DNA from 4 places in the Photobacterium sp. J15 genome. Region 2 is predicted to be linked to each of the others. Evidence: predicted binding sites of a transcription regulator. Region 2 holds the regulator's gene; each other region holds the start of a gene.

Region 1 (4,187 bases), 2.0 Mb from region 2:
TAGCCTTCCTGCTCCCTCATTGTAGTCAGTTTTTCCAGTTTTTCTTTTACATCAGCGCAGTTGGCTAATGCTTTTTGGTATTGTTCAAAGGTTTGATTCTCCCGGCGTTCAACCACCTGGTTTAAGCCGTCGGAGCCAAAGAGCTCCTCAACAGAATCAAGCATTTGAATAATAAATTCACCGTGGCGGTCAGCAAACCGGCGGTGCCCTTTGCCAGTCAGGTTCCAGTGCCTGGTTGGCCTGCCGACTTTGGCCCTGATATCTTCATAATCGACTAGGCCTTCATCTTCCAGTGCTTGCAGATGCTGGCGTACGCCCATGGTGGTGAGCTTGAACTCCTCAGCCAGCACCTTGGCGGTCACCGCTCCTTCTCGCTTGATGCGGTAGAGTATTTTGTCGATGGTCTTCATAGTTGCTGCTTTTTTCTTCATCAATTCTATTATGTAGTCAGCAAAAATTATAAAGCAACAACTTTACTAACTAATTGTTGCTGGTGGGGGAAATAAGACAACTCAGAATCAGGGATGAGAAAGAAAAAAGCGCGCCGGACGGGCGCGCTTTGAAAGTCTCTGCAACGAGTAAGGTTACAGGATGTGTTCTTTGATCGCGTCGTCTTTGCGATCCAGGTAGTGTGTTGATTTGATACGACGGATAGTGCGGCATTTACCACGGATAAGCAGGGTTTCTGTGGTCGCGATATTGCCCTGGCGGCTGATACCGTCTAGCAGATCACCTTTAGTGATACCGGTGCCGGCAAAGATCACGTTGTCGCTTTGTGCCATGTCTTCCATACGCAGCACGGTATTTGGCTCAATACCCATTTCATGGCAGCGGTCGATTTCTACCTGACCCAGCTCGCGGTTCTCTTCGGTGTCACCTTTTACTTGATGGCGTGGTAGCAGGCGACCGTGCATGTCACCGCCCAGGGCACGGATAGCCGCAGCAGAAACGACACCTTCCGGGGCTCCGCCAATGCAGTACATGACATCGACTTCGCTGTCTGGCATACAAGTCAGGATAGAAGCGGCAACATCACCGTCCGGGAAAGCATAAACACGTACGCCCATCGCCTGCATTTTAGCAATTACTTCATCGTGGCGAGGTTTTGCCAGGGTAGTGACTACTAATTCATTCAGGGATTTACCCAGTGCTGTTGCAATGCGTTCAAGGTTTTCCGTTAGCGGCAGGCTCAGGTCGATGCAACCTTTAGCTCCCGGGCCGACAACCAGTTTTTCCATGTACATGTCCGGAGCTTTCAGGAATGAACCTTTTTCACCGGCAGCCAGTACAGCCAGGGCATTGTTCTGGCCCATTGCAGTCATGCGGGTACCTTCGATCGGGTCTACAGCGATATCTACCGCGTCGCCACCGGTACCTACCTGCTCGCCGATATACAGCATAGGCGCTTCATCAATTTCGCCTTCGCCAATCACAATTTCCCCTTCAATTTCTGTCTGGTTCAGAAGGGTGCGCATAACTTCAACGGCTGCGCCGTCTGCTGCGTTTTTGTCGCCGCGGCCAAGCCATTTGTAGCCAGCCAGTGCTGCACCTTCAGTGACACGGGAAAATGCCATTGCTAAATCGCGTTTCATGATTACTCCGGAAAATGAAATCTGTGTGGGCTATAAATTCTGGCGGCGATTCTAACACAGCTCGGAGTAATCGTTTGCGTAAAATTTGTTTTTGAATCTAAAGGAAGTTGATTGTGAAGCGGCTGGAAAAGAAAAGGCCTGCATCAGCAGGCCTTGGTTAAGTTATGTTGAGTGGGCGAGATATCAGATATCTTCGTCTTCTACAGCCCAGCCTTTGGCACATTCAACAGCACGCTTCCAGCCTTTATAACGGCGCTCGCGTTTTTTATCGTCATCGCAAGGGGTGAATCGGCGATCCAGTACCGCCTTGTCTTTCAGCTCGTCAATACTGTTCCAGAAGCCCACGGCCAGGCCTGCCAGATAGCCGGCACCCAATGCGGTAACTTCAGTGACAACCGGACGGTGAACTTCTGTTGCCAGGATGTCAGACTGGAATTGCATCAGGAAGTTGTTGGCTACAGCACCGCCGTCAACACGCAGTGAAGCCAGCCTAATGTCGGAATCTGCCTGCATGGCATCTAGTACATCGCGGGTCTGGTAGGCCACACTTTCCAGTGTTGCGCGGATAATGTGGTTGGCGTTAACACCGCGGGTTAGGCCGACAACAGCACCACGGGCATACGGATCCCAGTACGGGGCCCCCAGGCCAGTGAAGGCAGGTACGACATAAACACCATTAGCACTGCCGACTTTCTCTGCAAAGTATTCAGAGTCTTTGGCGTCATCTAACAGTTTCACTTCATCACGCAGCCACTGGATGGAAGCACCGCCCATAAAGACCGCCCCTTCCAGCGCATAAGCCACATCACCCTGAGGACCGCAGGCCAGTGTTGTGAGCAGGCCGTTATTTGAGGTGACTTTTTCCTTACCGGTATTCATTAGCAGGAAGCAGCCAGTACCGTAGGTGTTTTTCGCCTGGCCGGCTTCGACACACATCTGGCCGAACAGGGCTGCTTGTTGGTCACCGGCAATACCGGCGATTGGAATACGGGTACCGCCTTTACCACCGATGTTGGTTTGGCCGTAAACTTCTGATGAAGGCTTGACTTCCGGCATCATGGATAGCGGGATATCGAGTGCTTTCAGCAGTTTTTCATCCCACTGCATGGTATTGATGTTGAATACCATAGTACGGGATGCGTTGGTGTAGTCAGTTACGTGGACACGTCCCTGGGTCATCTTCCAGATCAGCCAGGTATCAACGGTACCGAACAGCAGGTTACCAGCTTCGGCTTCTTCACGGGCACCTTCTACATTGTCCAGGATCCACTTGATCTTGGTACCGGAGAAGTACGGGTCAACAACCAGACCGGTGTTTTCACGGATGTAGTCGGTCAGACCTTCTTGTTTTAGTTTCTCACAGATATCTGCGGTGCGACGGCATTGCCATACAATCGCGTTATAAACCGGCTTACCGGTATTTTTGTTCCACACAATGGTGGTTTCACGCTGGTTGGTAATACCGATACCGGCAACCTGATCGGAGCGGATGCCGGCTTTCGCCAAAGCTTCAACCAAGGTTGAGCTCTGAGTCGCGTAGATTTCCAGAGGATCATGTTCAACCCATCCTGCTTTCGGATAGATCTGAGTAAATTCACGTTGTGACGTGCACACAATGTTCGCGTTGTGATCCAGCACAACGGCACGTGAGCTTGTTGTGCCTTGATCAAGTGCAACAATGTATTTTTGCTCAGTTGTCATGATGGTTTCCTCGGTTATTCGTTATTGGATAAGGGTAGTAGAACGTACGTTATGCTTTGGCTGCTTCAGTTTCTTCAGCTGTTTCTTGTTTTGCTTCAGCATTGCCAGGCAGGAAGGCACCGATAGCTTTTGGATACAGCCAGCCGCCGAAGCACGCACCGAAGACTGGTGCCAGCAAAGGTACAAACATATAAGGAATATCTTTACCACCGGTTAGCGCCATATCGCCCCAGCCAGCCAGGAAGGCAAAGAATTTAGGACCAAAGTCACGGGCAGGGTTCATGGCAAAGCCGGTTAGTGGGCCAAGCGAGCCGCCGATAACCGCAATCAGGATACCAATCAGTAATGGACCCATCGCACGGTTTGGTGCGCCGTTTTTATCATCAGTAATGGCCAGAATGCCGAACATCAGTACCGCGGTGATCACGAATTCCACAGCGAAGGCACCGCCGAAAGACAGGGCTGCATTTGGATAAGTGGAGAAGATACCTGCGCTTGCCAGGCTGGCTTCAGTACCACGGACAATTTGGTTAGCGGCTTCATACTCGGTAAAAAGGTTGCTGTACAGGCTGTAGACCAGCGCTGCAGTAAAGAAGGCACCAAGCATCTGGGCAATGATGTAGGGAGCGACTTTTCGTTTGTCGAAACCATGGAACAGAGCCAGGGCTATGGTCACCGCCGGGTTAATATGGGCGCCGGAAATACCAACTGTACAGTAAATGGCAATTGCTACGCCGAGGCCCCAAACGATACTGATTTCCCACTGGCCAAAATTGGCGCCGGTCAGTACCAGAGCTGCGACACAGCCCACACCGAAGAATATCAGCAGCCCAGTGCCTATAAACTCAGCGATGCATTCGCCAAGCAACGTATGTTGTTTTGGTGTAGTCATCT
Region 2 (4,187 bases):
CGATTGCCTTATTCTGGCTCAGTAGCTTCATACCTTTAATATGCTGGAAAAACCACTTCAGAATGGCAAGCGCTGCTATGATTAAACCTGCAACCGGAATTGCCTGCAACAACTTGTCCAGCAGCGAGCTGTGTACCCAGTAACCGGCACCGGCCACCATCCCACTCATGGTCGCGGCTGTTACGCCCAACACAACAAAGAAGGTAAAAAACAAAAAGAAAGTACGAATAATTGTGTAGTAGTGGCTGTAACTCAGCTCATCTGTACCTTTATTCATTTGGTACGCGGAATAAAGCACTGCAAAAATACCAGAAATCATTAACGTAAACGGGGTCAGGAAGCTGGCAACGTAGGCAAAACGTACACCTTTCGTATTCTTATTGGACATAAATTAAATCCGATATTGTTATCAATATGACAATTATCACACGAAATTTTCCCCCTTCAAGAAAGCCTTCTGCTTACGATGATCCGGATCAAGCGATTCCGCGATTGTCCGTTATAACGACCTAAACGAACAAAGGCCTGATATTCATTCAGGCCTTAAATCACTATTTACGTTGCAACTTACATTAAGATACGAACTGCTGTTACAGCTTTTCTGATGGTGTTGTCACTTCGCTTCCATCTACAATACGCTTATGTCCTTCCTGCAAATGAACAAAGTCCACCAGATCATCACCGCTAACCTGAAATGCCTGACCGAAACCTTTAACAAACAATCCCTGAATCGGCTCCAGGCGGAATAGAGAAAAATCAGCCAGACCGCTTAGCCCTTCAACAATTTCACCAAAACGCTCTTGCAATGCAGCAATACCTTCCTGCCAACGTTCGGTTTCACGATCAACCACAAAGACATTCGCTTCAAATGTCAGCCGTTTACGGGCATAAATCGTTTTCGACGTACCTTCATCTTCAATCATCATCAAAGACACTTGCGGATTCTCGAGCAAATTACGCGCATGTTTAGCAATCTGGCTGATCAGCACATAATAACCATCATCCAGCAAGGCAAAGGGCGCGTAACTCACGTTAGGTTTGCCTTCTGCATCAACAGTAGCGAGCTGAAGGGTCTGGCACGACTCTCGAAATTCGGCAATTTCAGGGCCAAGCCGGTTTTGAAGGCGTACCTGCTTTACCTGTTTCATTAACTTGTATTTCTCCGGGATATTGTTGTTTTCATGCTTTAAGACGGCATTAGTGAATAGACGTTTTTTCTAACCTCTACTCCCATTTTTACCCATATCAATATAATAGCCCCGGATTTCCGCTTCTCTTGAAGAGAGAGCAGTCAGGTATCCCACCTCATTCCGCATTGCCAAGACAGATGTCACAAAAGCACATGTTTTATAACCAAAAGTTATCAGCACTATCAAATAGCTCAAACAAATAACGCATCATATGCACCTTAACACCCTTAAAGTGCATTAACTTTGTTGATATCTATCAAGATTTAAGATCTTGGAATACAGAAACGTTGCACTGTGCGCTACACTCAGTAGAATGTGAACGCAAGCGATTAACAATGTAACGTCAGTTAAAGACGCGAGAAGCAAGGCCGCTCGTTGCAGCGGCTTTTTGGCGTTTTTGTACATGATGATTTGTTCATAAAACAGACAGTAACAAACAGCAAAATTGCCTGAACAACCAAATACAAAGACAATTTTGCTGTCTGTTACTATCAATTTAAATGAATATGAAACGGTCGGGACCTCTGACCTGAAATTATTAGAAGAATAAGTATGGCAACGATTAAAGATGTTGCACGTTTAGCTGGAGTCTCAACGACAACAGTCTCACACGTGATCAACAAAACCCGTTTTGTAGCAGAAGCTACACAAAAAAAGGTATTAGAGGCTGTTGAAGAACTGAACTACGCGCCAAGTGCCGTCGCGCGAAGCCTTAAGTGTAATACCACACGTACCATCGGAATGCTGGTAACCAAATCAACCAACCCGTTTTTTGCCGAAGTCGTTCACGGTGTTGAAGAGTACTGCTATAGCCAAGGGTACACACTGATTCTTTGTAACACAGAAGGTAATCTTTCCAAGCAACGAGATTACCTACGCATGTTGGCAGAAAAACGTGTCGATGGCCTGCTTGTCATGTGCTCAGATCTTGACGAAAAGCTACTTGAGCTTCTTGAACGTCAAAAAGATCTGCCAATGGTGATTATGGATTGGGGTCCGGAAAGCCCGCACACGGATAAAATTCAGGACAACGCAGAACTTGGCGGCTATGTTGCAACCAAGTACTTCATCGAACAAGGTCACACAAAGATTGGCTGTCTGAGCGGTCACACAGACAAACTCACATGTCAGGAACGTCTGAAAGGTTTCCACAAAGCCATGAAGGAAGCTGAGCTGGACGTAAATGAAGACTGGCTGCTTGAAGGGGACTTCGAATGTGAGTCTGCTGTTGTTGCGGCGAAGCGCTTTATTGAAATGAAAGATCGCCCTACCGCCATCTTCTGTTTTAACGACATCATGGCAATGGGCTTGATCAGTACGTTTGAACAGGCTGGTATCCGTGTTCCTGATGATATTTCTATCATCGGGTACGATAACATCGATTTGGCGCCTTACTTCTCGCCCCCTCTGACTACAATTCACCAGCCAAAGCGCAGATTGGGTCAAACGGCGATCGAGATCTTACTTGCACGTGTTAAAGACAAAAAACACGAGCATCAGATTTTTGAAATGGCACCTGAACTGGTGGTTCGCAATTCTGTTAAGAATCTTAATGCATAAATCGTAATTGCAATCTGCGTCGACATTGACACATAAAACCGGTGAGGCAACTCGCCGGTTTTTTTTTCATCCGTGAAAAAAATAGTATTCAATATGAACAATCGATATGAAAAATGCGTCGAGAGCCCAAAAAACGAACTAATTTATTGGACCAAGATCACACTTTTAAAAATGGGAGCAAGGTCAAAAATCATAACTTAAGATATATTAATAGCGTCACGAACAAGGCAAACCATTCGAAAGATTGGGACGCAAAGCTTCCGGCCTAAAAGTGTTTAGTTTTATGAACTATGTCACTTATGGTAGCGGGGTTGCCGATGGATGTAGCAAATGGCTATGTCAGACTTTAACTTATCGCTGACATAGTCTTTTTGTAAATTTTGCTATTCTGAATCCTCGCTCTTGTTTTAGGTGACTCGAAGATATTTCACAATATTTATCACCGAGAAGACGCATGGACAAACCAGTACTTAAAGAATCATTAAGATTATTTAATTGTTTCGAGAATATTAAATCTCGTTCAATGTTTGGCGGTTTTGGCATATTTTCAGGCGAAACAATGTTTGCGCTTGTAGTAAATGACAAATTGCATTTACGTGCTAATGCCGACAACGAAGAAGAATATAAGAAAGCAGGTCTGGAACCTTACGTTTATAAAAAACGTGGCTTCCCTGTTGTAACTAAGCAATATGCTATTCCTGAAGAATGGTGGAATGAGCCTCAAAGAATTGTCAGCAAAGCTGAACGAGCTCTGGAGGCGGCCAAACAGGATAAGGAAACCAAAAGCAAAAGCGGACCGAACCGTATTAAAGATCTGCCAAACCTTCGCCTTGCCAACGAGCGAATGCTTAAGAAAGCTGGCATAAGCACAGTTGAAGAACTGTATGAAGCGGGCTCCCTAAATGCTTACAGAGCATTGCAGGAGACACACAAAGATACAGTTAATATCGAGCTTCTGTGGGCATTAGAAGGTGCTGTAAGTGGTACGCACTGGTCTGTAATTCCACAACAGCGACGTACAGAGCTTCTGTCACAACTGAATTAAATTCAGATAAGCAAAATATAATAAGAGGTGCATGTCACCTCTTATTTTTTATGCTTATACCCAACCTGATTAATTAATACTTGTAGCATATAAAAATAATTGCTTAATTAAATTATTTAGTCGTTAATTGACAATTTTTTGTCAATACGAGTGAAAAATTGACACTTCTCACAAAGCTGTTCATAAAATCATCAACACTCTTTTTTTAACTCCTCCGATTAGTAAAATTGAACCGTCATATAAACCGGAGGTTGTTATGTACTATTCAAAGCCATTTCCCGGACAAGCTGAACAAATGTTTAAAGACAAGTTTTGTATATGGCCCAGGTTAATGCGTGGTCTTGTATTTGTCAGTTTACTTCCGTCTGCAATAGTGACACTTTTAGTACTTC
Region 3 (4,187 bases), 1.5 Mb from region 2:
TGCAGATGGTTTTTCAGGATCCGTACGGTTCTTTGTCACCGAGAATGACCATCGGTGAAATCATCACAGAGCCGCTGACGGTTTTTTCTGAGCTGACTAAGCAGGAAAGAATGCAGCGTGCCCGTAAGGCGCTGGAAGAGGTACGCTTGGATCCGGGCTGTATCAATCGCTATCCCCATGAATTTTCCGGCGGTCAGCGCCAGCGGATTGCTATTGCAAGGGCGCTGATTTTAGAGCCTAAGTTTATTTTGCTGGATGAGCCGACATCTGCGCTCGACCGTTCAGTGCAGCAGACTGTGCTTGAGCTTCTGAAAGATATTCAACAGCGGCACAATATTGCCTACCTCTTTATCAGCCATGATCTCTCGGTTATCCGGGCTATTTCAGATGAAGTTATCGTGATGCAAAAAGGGGAAGTGGTGGAGCGGGGCACCGCAGAGCAGATTTTCGAAGCCCCACAGCAAGCATATACCCGCCGTTTGATTGATGCCTGTATGCTGGTGGATGAAGTCGCATGATAGTTGTTAATTTTTTAGCGTAGTAAAGACAAAAAAGGACCATAAAAAACGCCGCATTTAGATGCGGCGTTTTTTTATGTCTACAAGAATGTTTTGCTCCTGTTTCGGAAGCTTATTCTGAGCTTACTTTTGGACAACAGAACGAATCTCTCCGTCAGCAACTGTGGTATGCAGGGTATCGCCTGCCTGTACCTGTTCGGTTTTGCGGATCACCTTGCCTTTGGCGTCGCGGGTGATGGAGTAACCGCGCCCCAAGGTCGCCAGCGGGCTGACGGTTTCCAGCTTTTCTGCTGCCATTGCTAACTTATGGTTTGCATTTAGCAGGCGGCGATCCATGGCATCTAATAAGCGGTGCCTGGTCTGTTCTAAACGGTTACTCTGCTGTTTAAGCATGTGTGCAGGGGAGTGCAAAGCCAGCTTGTATTCGGCATGGCTGATGTGTTGCTGGTGGCCACTGATCAGCTGACGCATCGCCCGCTCCATACGGCTTGAAAGCTCATCCAGCAGTTGCTGTTGCTGGTTCAGTCGAACTTGCGGATGCTGGCGATCCAATCTGTGCTGGAGGTTGACGATTCTTGCCTGCTGTCCGGAAATATAATGACGGATTGCATGGCGAAGCTGCTGAGTCTTTTGGTTGATTTTCTGGGTCTGATGAGTCATATCGCGGCTGATCAGCTCTGCCGCCGCAGACGGTGTCGGTGCCCGGACATCAGCAACAAAATCGGCAATAGTAACATCTACTTCGTGGCCAACAGCACTGACAATCGGGATCTGGCTGGCGGCAATGGTACGCGCCACAATCTCTTCATTGAATGCCCATAAATCTTCCAGCGAACCACCGCCACGACCGACAATCAGAACATCACACTCTTGTCGGGAATTAGCCCGACCGATAGCCTGAGCAATCGAGATCGCAGCGCCTTCTCCCTGCACCGTAGTCGGATAGATAACGACAGGCAGGCCGGGATCTCGGCGTTGAAGTACATTCAGGATATCGTGCAGCGCAGCTCCGGTTTTTGAGGTAACAATACCGACACGTTTAGGTTGATCCGGCAAAGGTTTTTTCAGCGACTGGGCAAACAGCCCTTCGGCTGCCAGCGACATTTTCAGTTGTTCAAACTGCTGCTGGAGACGACCGTCACCTTCCGGCTGCATGCTCTCAATGATTAACTGATAGTCACCGCGCGGCTCATATAGCGACAGGCGAGCTTTGACCAGAACCTGAGTGCCGTTACTTGGTTTGAAGGTGACCCGGCGGTTATTACCACGGAACATGGCGCACTTAACCTGGGCTCGGGAATCTTTCAGGGTGAAATACCAGTGGCCGGATACCGGCATCGACAGGTTAGACAGTTCACCGACCAGCCAGACGACACCCATTTCGTTTTCAAGGATGAGACGAACCTGAGCATTAAGACTGGAAACTGTATAGATGCGATCGTTAGATTGAGTTTGTTGGGCAAACATGGTCACGAGGCTGGACACCTGCTGTAGAGAGGTTAAGTAGTGCACGGAAATGTAACGAAAAATCACCAGGCAGATCTATGGACAGATCTTGACCGTAATTGAAAGACCGCAGCACCGGAAACTTAACCGAAATATATTACAGATCAACAAAAAAATGTCAATAAAAAAATTTAAAAAATTACTAGCCAAACGATTGCACTATACGTATAATTCGTCCGCAATATTTTATCCTTCTTTAAAAACCTCTACTTGGTGTGAGATATTGCAATGTTACGAATCAAACAAGAAGCTTTGACTTTCGATGATGTCCTGCTGGTTCCAGCCCACTCAACTGTACTGCCTAACACTGCCGATCTGCGCACCCGTTTGACGAAAGAAATTTCGCTGAACATTCCTATGCTTTCAGCGTCTATGGATACCGTCACAGAAGGTCGCCTGGCTATCGCCCTTGCTCAGGAAGGCGGTATTGGCTTTATTCACAAGAATATGTCGATTGAGAAGCAGGCTAACGAAGTTCGTATGGTTAAGAAGTTCGAAGCCGGTGTGGTTTCTGAACCTGTTACGGTTAAGCCATACAACACAATTGAAGATGTGAAACGCCTGACTGCCGAAAATGGTTTTGCCGGCTATCCGGTTGTTTCTGACAACAACGAGTTGGTAGGTATTATTACCGGCCGTGATGTTCGCTTTGTTACTGACCTTTCCCTGAAAGTAGAAGAAGTGATGACACCGAAAGACAAGCTGGCTTCAGCGAAAGAAGGTGCATCACGTGAAGAAGTTGAAGCTATCATGCAAAAACACCGTGTAGAAAAGGTGTTGCTTGTTAATGATGAATTCCAGCTACGCGGCATGATCACTGCTAAAGATTTCCAGAAAGCAGAACGTAAACCTAATGCATGTAAAGACGAGTTCGGTCGTCTGCGTGTAGGTGCTGCAGTTGGTGCCGGTGCCGGTAACGAAGAGCGTGTTAAGGCGCTGGTTGAAGCGGGCGTAGACGTTCTGTTGATTGACTCTTCACACGGCCACTCCGAAGGTGTGCTGCAGCGCATCCGCGAAACTCGTGAAGCATACCCTGATCTGCAAATCGTTGGTGGTAACGTAGCGACAGCTGAAGGTGCCCGTGCACTGATTGAAGCTGGTGTAAGTGCAGTTAAAGTGGGTATCGGTCCTGGTTCTATCTGTACTACTCGTATCGTAACCGGTGTTGGTGTACCTCAGGTTACCGCTATCGCTGAAGCGGCATCAGTGGCTGACCAGTACGGTATTCCTGTTATTGCAGACGGTGGTATCCGTTTCTCTGGCGACATGTGTAAAGCGATTGCAGCCGGTGCATCATGTGTAATGGTTGGTTCTATGTTCGCAGGTACTGAAGAAGCACCGGGTGAAGTTGAACTTTACCAAGGCCGTGCTTACAAGTCATACCGTGGTATGGGTTCACTGGGCGCGATGTCAAAAGGTTCTTCTGACCGTTACTTCCAGTCTGATAACGCTGCTGACAAGCTGGTACCTGAAGGTATCGAAGGCCGTGTTGCTTATAAAGGCCACATGAAAGAAATCGTTCACCAGCAAATGGGCGGCCTGCGTTCAAGCATGGGTCTGACTGGCTCGGCGACAATTGAAGATATGCGTACTAAAGCAGAATTCGTTCGTATCTCCGGTGCAGGTATGAAAGAGTCGCATGTCCACGACGTAACCATCACTAAAGAAGCACCTAACTACCGTCTGGGCTAATTTTCACCAGCCGGATAAGTGATGGGCGAAAACGTTTGCCTAAATAAAAAAACTGTATAAGATCGGGGGCGATTTTAGCCCCCTCATTTCAATAAGTTTGAGACCGCTCGATAATGACCACGACCACAAATATTCATGACCAACGTATCCTGATCCTGGACTTTGGATCTCAGTACACGCAGTTAATCGCACGCCGTATTCGTGAAATTGGTGTTTACTGTGAGCTGTGGAGTTGGGATGTGGATGAAGCTGACATCCGCGATTTCAATCCAAACGGTATTATTCTTTCTGGTGGTCCGGAGAGCGTAACGGAAGAAGGTTCACCTCGTGCTCCACAATATGTGTTTGAAGCTGGTGTTCCTGTATTTGGTGTTTGCTACGGCATGCAGACTATGGCTGAGCAGCTGGGCGGTAAGGTAGCAGGTTCGACTGAACGTGAATTTGGCTACGCTCAGGTGAAAGTGGTTGAGC
Region 4 (4,187 bases), 770 kb from region 2:
TCGCCAGCTGTTCCAGCTCCTGTAGCTGGCTGGCCATGGCACTGGCTGAGTGCTGAGCACCTTGCGCTGTATTTTCCGTACCCTGCAAAATGCTGTGGCTGAGTGATTTAGATTGGATGATCAGGTTTTGCAGCTTTTCGGTGAAGGCATTAAAGCCTTTTGCAAGCTCGGCAAACTCAGGATCGGTATTGGTATCAAGACGACGAGTCAGATCCCCTTGTCCTGATGCTACATCCTGAATAGCAATATTCAGGTCCTGAAGTGGACGCATCAGTACTTTGATCAGAAGCAGCAGAGCAATAATACCGGCAATCAGAGCAACAATTGAGTAGATGATGGAATCATTTTTCAGCTCATTGACAGCGGCAAAGGCTTTGTTTTCATCAAGGATGGCACCGATATACCAGTCTTGCCCCTTAATTTTTGTGAACGAGATTTTTACGGTATCGCCGTCTAGTTCAGAGGTTGCCACCTTGTCTGAAATTGGCAGGTTACCGAGGAAGTCTGCCATTGGTTTGCCGTTAAGCTCTTTATCAGGGTGCGCAATGACAGTTCCGTCTTCGGCAACGATAAAGAGGTAACCGGCATCAAACAGCGATACCTGATTTACCAGCGTTGCCAGGCCGCCCAGGCTCATGTCAAAGAAGATGGCACCGGTAAACTCACCATTTTTAAACAGTGGTGTCGCAATGGAGACAAGAATCTCTTTGGTGACAGAGTCTGCATAAGGGGCGGTGATGATCAGTTTTTTCGCCTGTTTGGTGTCTTTGTACCACGGGCGAGCGCGCGGATCCCAGCTGGCACCCGGTTGCCATGTCGGATCGTTACTGGTGTGTCTGCCGTCTTTTTCAAAACCGACCCCCGTCAGCAAGAAGGCTTCTTTAAGCGGTGTTTGTCTGATTACGGTGTTAATACTGTTCACCGATAAGTCTTCTTCAACCAGGCTGGTGGCGTAGGTGGCGAGAGAAGTACGGCTGTTTATTTCCGCGGTGATGGTATTGCTCATGCCAGAGACGATTTCATCAATGCTCTGGATCACCAGCGACTGAATTTGGGATTTAGTATTGAAATACTGATTTGCAGATAACAGCGACAAAGCAGCAAGCAGTATTGCCGACGATGTTGCTACAATTTTGTGACTGAACTTCATGGATTGAAACCTCAACGAGCACACGAATAGTAGTAATTGTCCTGGTCATTTTGTCGGCATGCTGAGGGATTTGTTAATACCGTTCTGAGCACTTTGTGATCAAAAATTGAATATTTTTGTCTCAATGTTATAAACGTTCGTTTTTTAATCTATAGGCGATATTTTCATCTTATACATTCGGTGTGATATTCGCTTATAAATGCGATTGCGCAGAAATTGTTTTAGAGAGCCCAAAAGAAAAGGCAGCACATGAGAGGCTGCCTTCAGTCATAAGATTTAATCGTGAATCAGGTTAATCAATTAAACCGTACCCGTCGCGGAGCACGTCGATGATTTCCTGTTTAGGATTTTCACTGAGAACAATCTTTTCACCAGTGATCTTCTCGGCAATGCCAGTGTAGACTTTCGATACTTCCATTAAAGCTTCTACTGGTAGTGCGTTATCACGAGCAAGGGCGAAGCGTTCTTCCATACGGTCTTTGTTCAGCAGAATATCCGGATCCGGGAAGTGGCTTAGTAGCATCTGGCGGAAGCCTTCTTTCGAGTTTTCCACTATGTTGCCTTCGCGGTAGGCTGCCGCGTCCCAGATGCGTGATGAATCCGGTGTACCGACTTCATCCATATAGATAAGCTTTTCATTACCTTCGGCATCAGAAACGTAACCAAACTCGAATTTTGTATCGACAAAGATCTGGTCAAGTTTTGCCAGCGCTTCACTGATCACATTGAAGCCTTGTTTCAATAAAGTCTCGTAACGTTCAATATCTTCTGCAGAGTTGAAGTTAAATGCGGCAAAATTGTCTTCCAAATCTTTGCGGCTCACGTTGACATCATCAACCGCAGGAACGCCCGGGATGCCTTCCAGAATACCTTTCGTAGACGGGGTGATAAGTTGTTCCGGTAGCTTCTGATCTTTTTCTAAGCCATCAGGAAGTGTAATACCACAGAATTCGCGTTCGCCGTTGGTATATGCGCGCCACATTGAGCCGGTAATATACTGGCGGCAAATCGCTTCAACTTTAACCGGTTTGGCTTTCTGGACGATCCAGACGAAAGGATGGGGAATGTCGAGGATATGGCTGTCTGCCAGACCATTTTCACGGAACAGTTTGAACCAATGATTTGAAATGGCATTCAGGGCTGCACCTTTGCCCGGTACACCTTTGATACCGCCTTCACCGTGCCAGATGCAGTCGAAAGCTGAGATACGGTCACTGATCACCATAATTGCCAGTGGCGCATCCGGTTTTACATTGTAGCCTTTTTCCTTGATCAGACGGCGGCTGTCAGCTTCAGTCAACCAGTACACAGAACGTACCTTACCGCTGTGAACGGGTTGGTCGCTACGGATTGGGAGGTCATCATTTACAGCGAGAACTTGATCAGCAAGGCTCATGGCGAATTCCTATTTCAAAGTGAAGATAAAACCATGCAGACTAAGCTGAAACTGTCGTTAAAAAACCTTGTTAAAAGGCCGCTTAGCCTGTAACTGCGGCAGATGATATCAGAACTGTTTTTCCCTTTCAGCAAGAAAAGCAAACGTTTGCGTAAATATTTTCGGGGAATTGATAACCGCTTCGGAAAACAGTCGATGATTTTACTAAGTCTGGTGCGTTAAGTTATGGCAAGATCGTCCGACTTTCATTCTCTGCCCGGAAACAAAATGACTCAGTACACTCCTGAACAGACCGCATTTATCAATCATCAGGCTGGCAACGGGCTTTGTATTGCCGGTGCCGGTACTGGCAAGACGACAACGCTTGTCGGTCTGATTGAGAAAAAGCTGACTCAGGTTCCGGCGCAGGAAATGCTGGTTATGATGTTTAACCGAGATATCCGTACAGACTTTAAGCAGAAGCTTCAGGAGCGGGGAATCGCGCAGCCGGTGCCTGTGCATACCTTCCATAGCTTCTGTCTGAAGTTGTTGAATCAGACTGGCTACCTGAATGAAACCGGCTACCGGGTTGATTATCAAAGCGGTGAAAGTGATAAAGCGTTGGTGAAAACGGTACTGCGAGAAATTGCTGGTCAGGAGAAGACCTACCAGCGTCAGCAAATGATCAAAGATCCGAAAACCATTGAGCTGTTGCTAAGTTTTATCGGTTTGGTGAAAGCCTACATGCTCTCGCCACGCGAAGTATTTTCGATGTCGGAAATCAGCCGTGACTACCTTTTCATCATTGATGCTTTTGAGCAGTTTGAGACGTTGCGTAAGCAGCAAAAGCTGCTGTTTTTCGATGACTGGCTGGTAGAGTCGGTGAAGTTGCTGGAGTCTTCAGAACTCATTCGTGCGCATTATCATCAGCATTGCAAGCTGGTGGTGGTCGATGAATTTCAGGATATCAATACCGCTCAGTACCGTTTGCTTAAACAGTTGCTTGGCCCGCAGACACAACTATTAGCTGTGGGCGATGTTGACCAGTGTATCTATAAATGGCGGGGTAGTGCGCCGCAGTTCATGCTGAATTTTGAGCAGGATTTTGCCCCGGCGACCACCTATACCTTATCCCATACCTTTCGTTTTGGTCACAGTCTGGCGCTTTCTGCCAGCCACCTGATTGCGAATAACAAGCAGCGATTCAGTGACTTTCTGACGATTTCCGAGCCGGGTGTGTCGGACACCCGTGTTGAGCTGTCGGGCACGCCGCGGCAGGTCGGTGAAATTGCCCAGTCGGTTCAGCGTTATATCAAAGATGGTGGGGACCCGTCAGATGTTGCGATTCTGGTTCGTCGTTGGTCACAGACGCTGCTGTTTGAACTGGCTTTCCTGAGCAAACAATTGCCTTACCAGATGCCGGTGCCGTCGGTGCTGGGTAACAGCCGGGAAGTCAAACTACTGATTGAACTGATGGCGTTAGCGACCGGCCGCTATCAGCAGGCACCACAACAACAAAAGTGCGTATTGCTGTTTAATTTGCTCAGTTTTCCGCACTGTTATGTGCCGAATAAGATCTTACGACCGCTTTGCGATCAGCTTGCCGGGATGGAATCATCTGCCTGGTCGGTATTTATCACCCGCTATGACAAAGCGAACGAA

What was found. Region 2 encodes PurR, which represses purine synthesis genes. Its sites were predicted from a motif close to TNANGNAAACGTTTNCNTNA; they were not measured.
Region 1: the regulator PurR is predicted to act here: its motif matches at 1,655-1,674, upstream of glpX (class II fructose-bisphosphatase).
Region 3: the regulator PurR is predicted to act here: its motif matches at 2,167-2,186, upstream of guaB (IMP dehydrogenase).
Region 4: the regulator PurR is predicted to act here: its motif matches at 2,682-2,701, upstream of AACQ93_RS10490 (phosphoribosylaminoimidazolesuccinocarboxamide synthase).

What each region holds. Positions count from the first base shown of each region.
Region 1 covers NZ_CAWMUI010000001.1:3,558,614-3,562,800, reverse strand. Annotated here, with positions in the region: gene AACQ93_RS15985 (helix-turn-helix transcriptional regulator) at 1-410, opposite strand, end outside; gene glpX (class II fructose-bisphosphatase) at 585-1,592, opposite strand; gene glpK (glycerol kinase GlpK) at 1,776-3,293, opposite strand; gene AACQ93_RS15970 (MIP/aquaporin family protein) at 3,343-4,185, opposite strand.
Region 2 covers NZ_CAWMUI010000001.1:1,532,352-1,536,538, reverse strand. Annotated here, with positions in the region: gene AACQ93_RS07150 (hypothetical protein) at 1-388, opposite strand, end outside; gene hutZ (heme utilization protein HutZ) at 591-1,148, opposite strand; gene purR (HTH-type transcriptional repressor PurR) at 1,743-2,750, shown strand; cyclic di-GMP riboswitch class I at 2,967-3,069, shown strand; gene AACQ93_RS07135 (TfoX/Sxy family DNA transformation protein) at 3,205-3,795, shown strand; gene AACQ93_RS07130 (hypothetical protein) at 4,052-4,187, shown strand, end outside.
Region 3 covers NZ_CAWMUI010000001.1:3,011,729-3,015,915, reverse strand. Annotated here, with positions in the region: gene AACQ93_RS13535 (ABC transporter ATP-binding protein) at 1-518, shown strand, start outside; gene xseA (exodeoxyribonuclease VII large subunit) at 642-1,991, opposite strand; gene guaB (IMP dehydrogenase) at 2,253-3,716, shown strand; gene guaA (glutamine-hydrolyzing GMP synthase) at 3,830-4,187, shown strand, end outside.
Region 4 covers NZ_CAWMUI010000001.1:2,299,062-2,303,248, reverse strand. Annotated here, with positions in the region: gene AACQ93_RS10495 (methyl-accepting chemotaxis protein) at 1-1,150, opposite strand, end outside; gene AACQ93_RS10490 (phosphoribosylaminoimidazolesuccinocarboxamide synthase) at 1,443-2,546, opposite strand; gene AACQ93_RS10485 (ATP-dependent helicase) at 2,814-4,187, shown strand, end outside.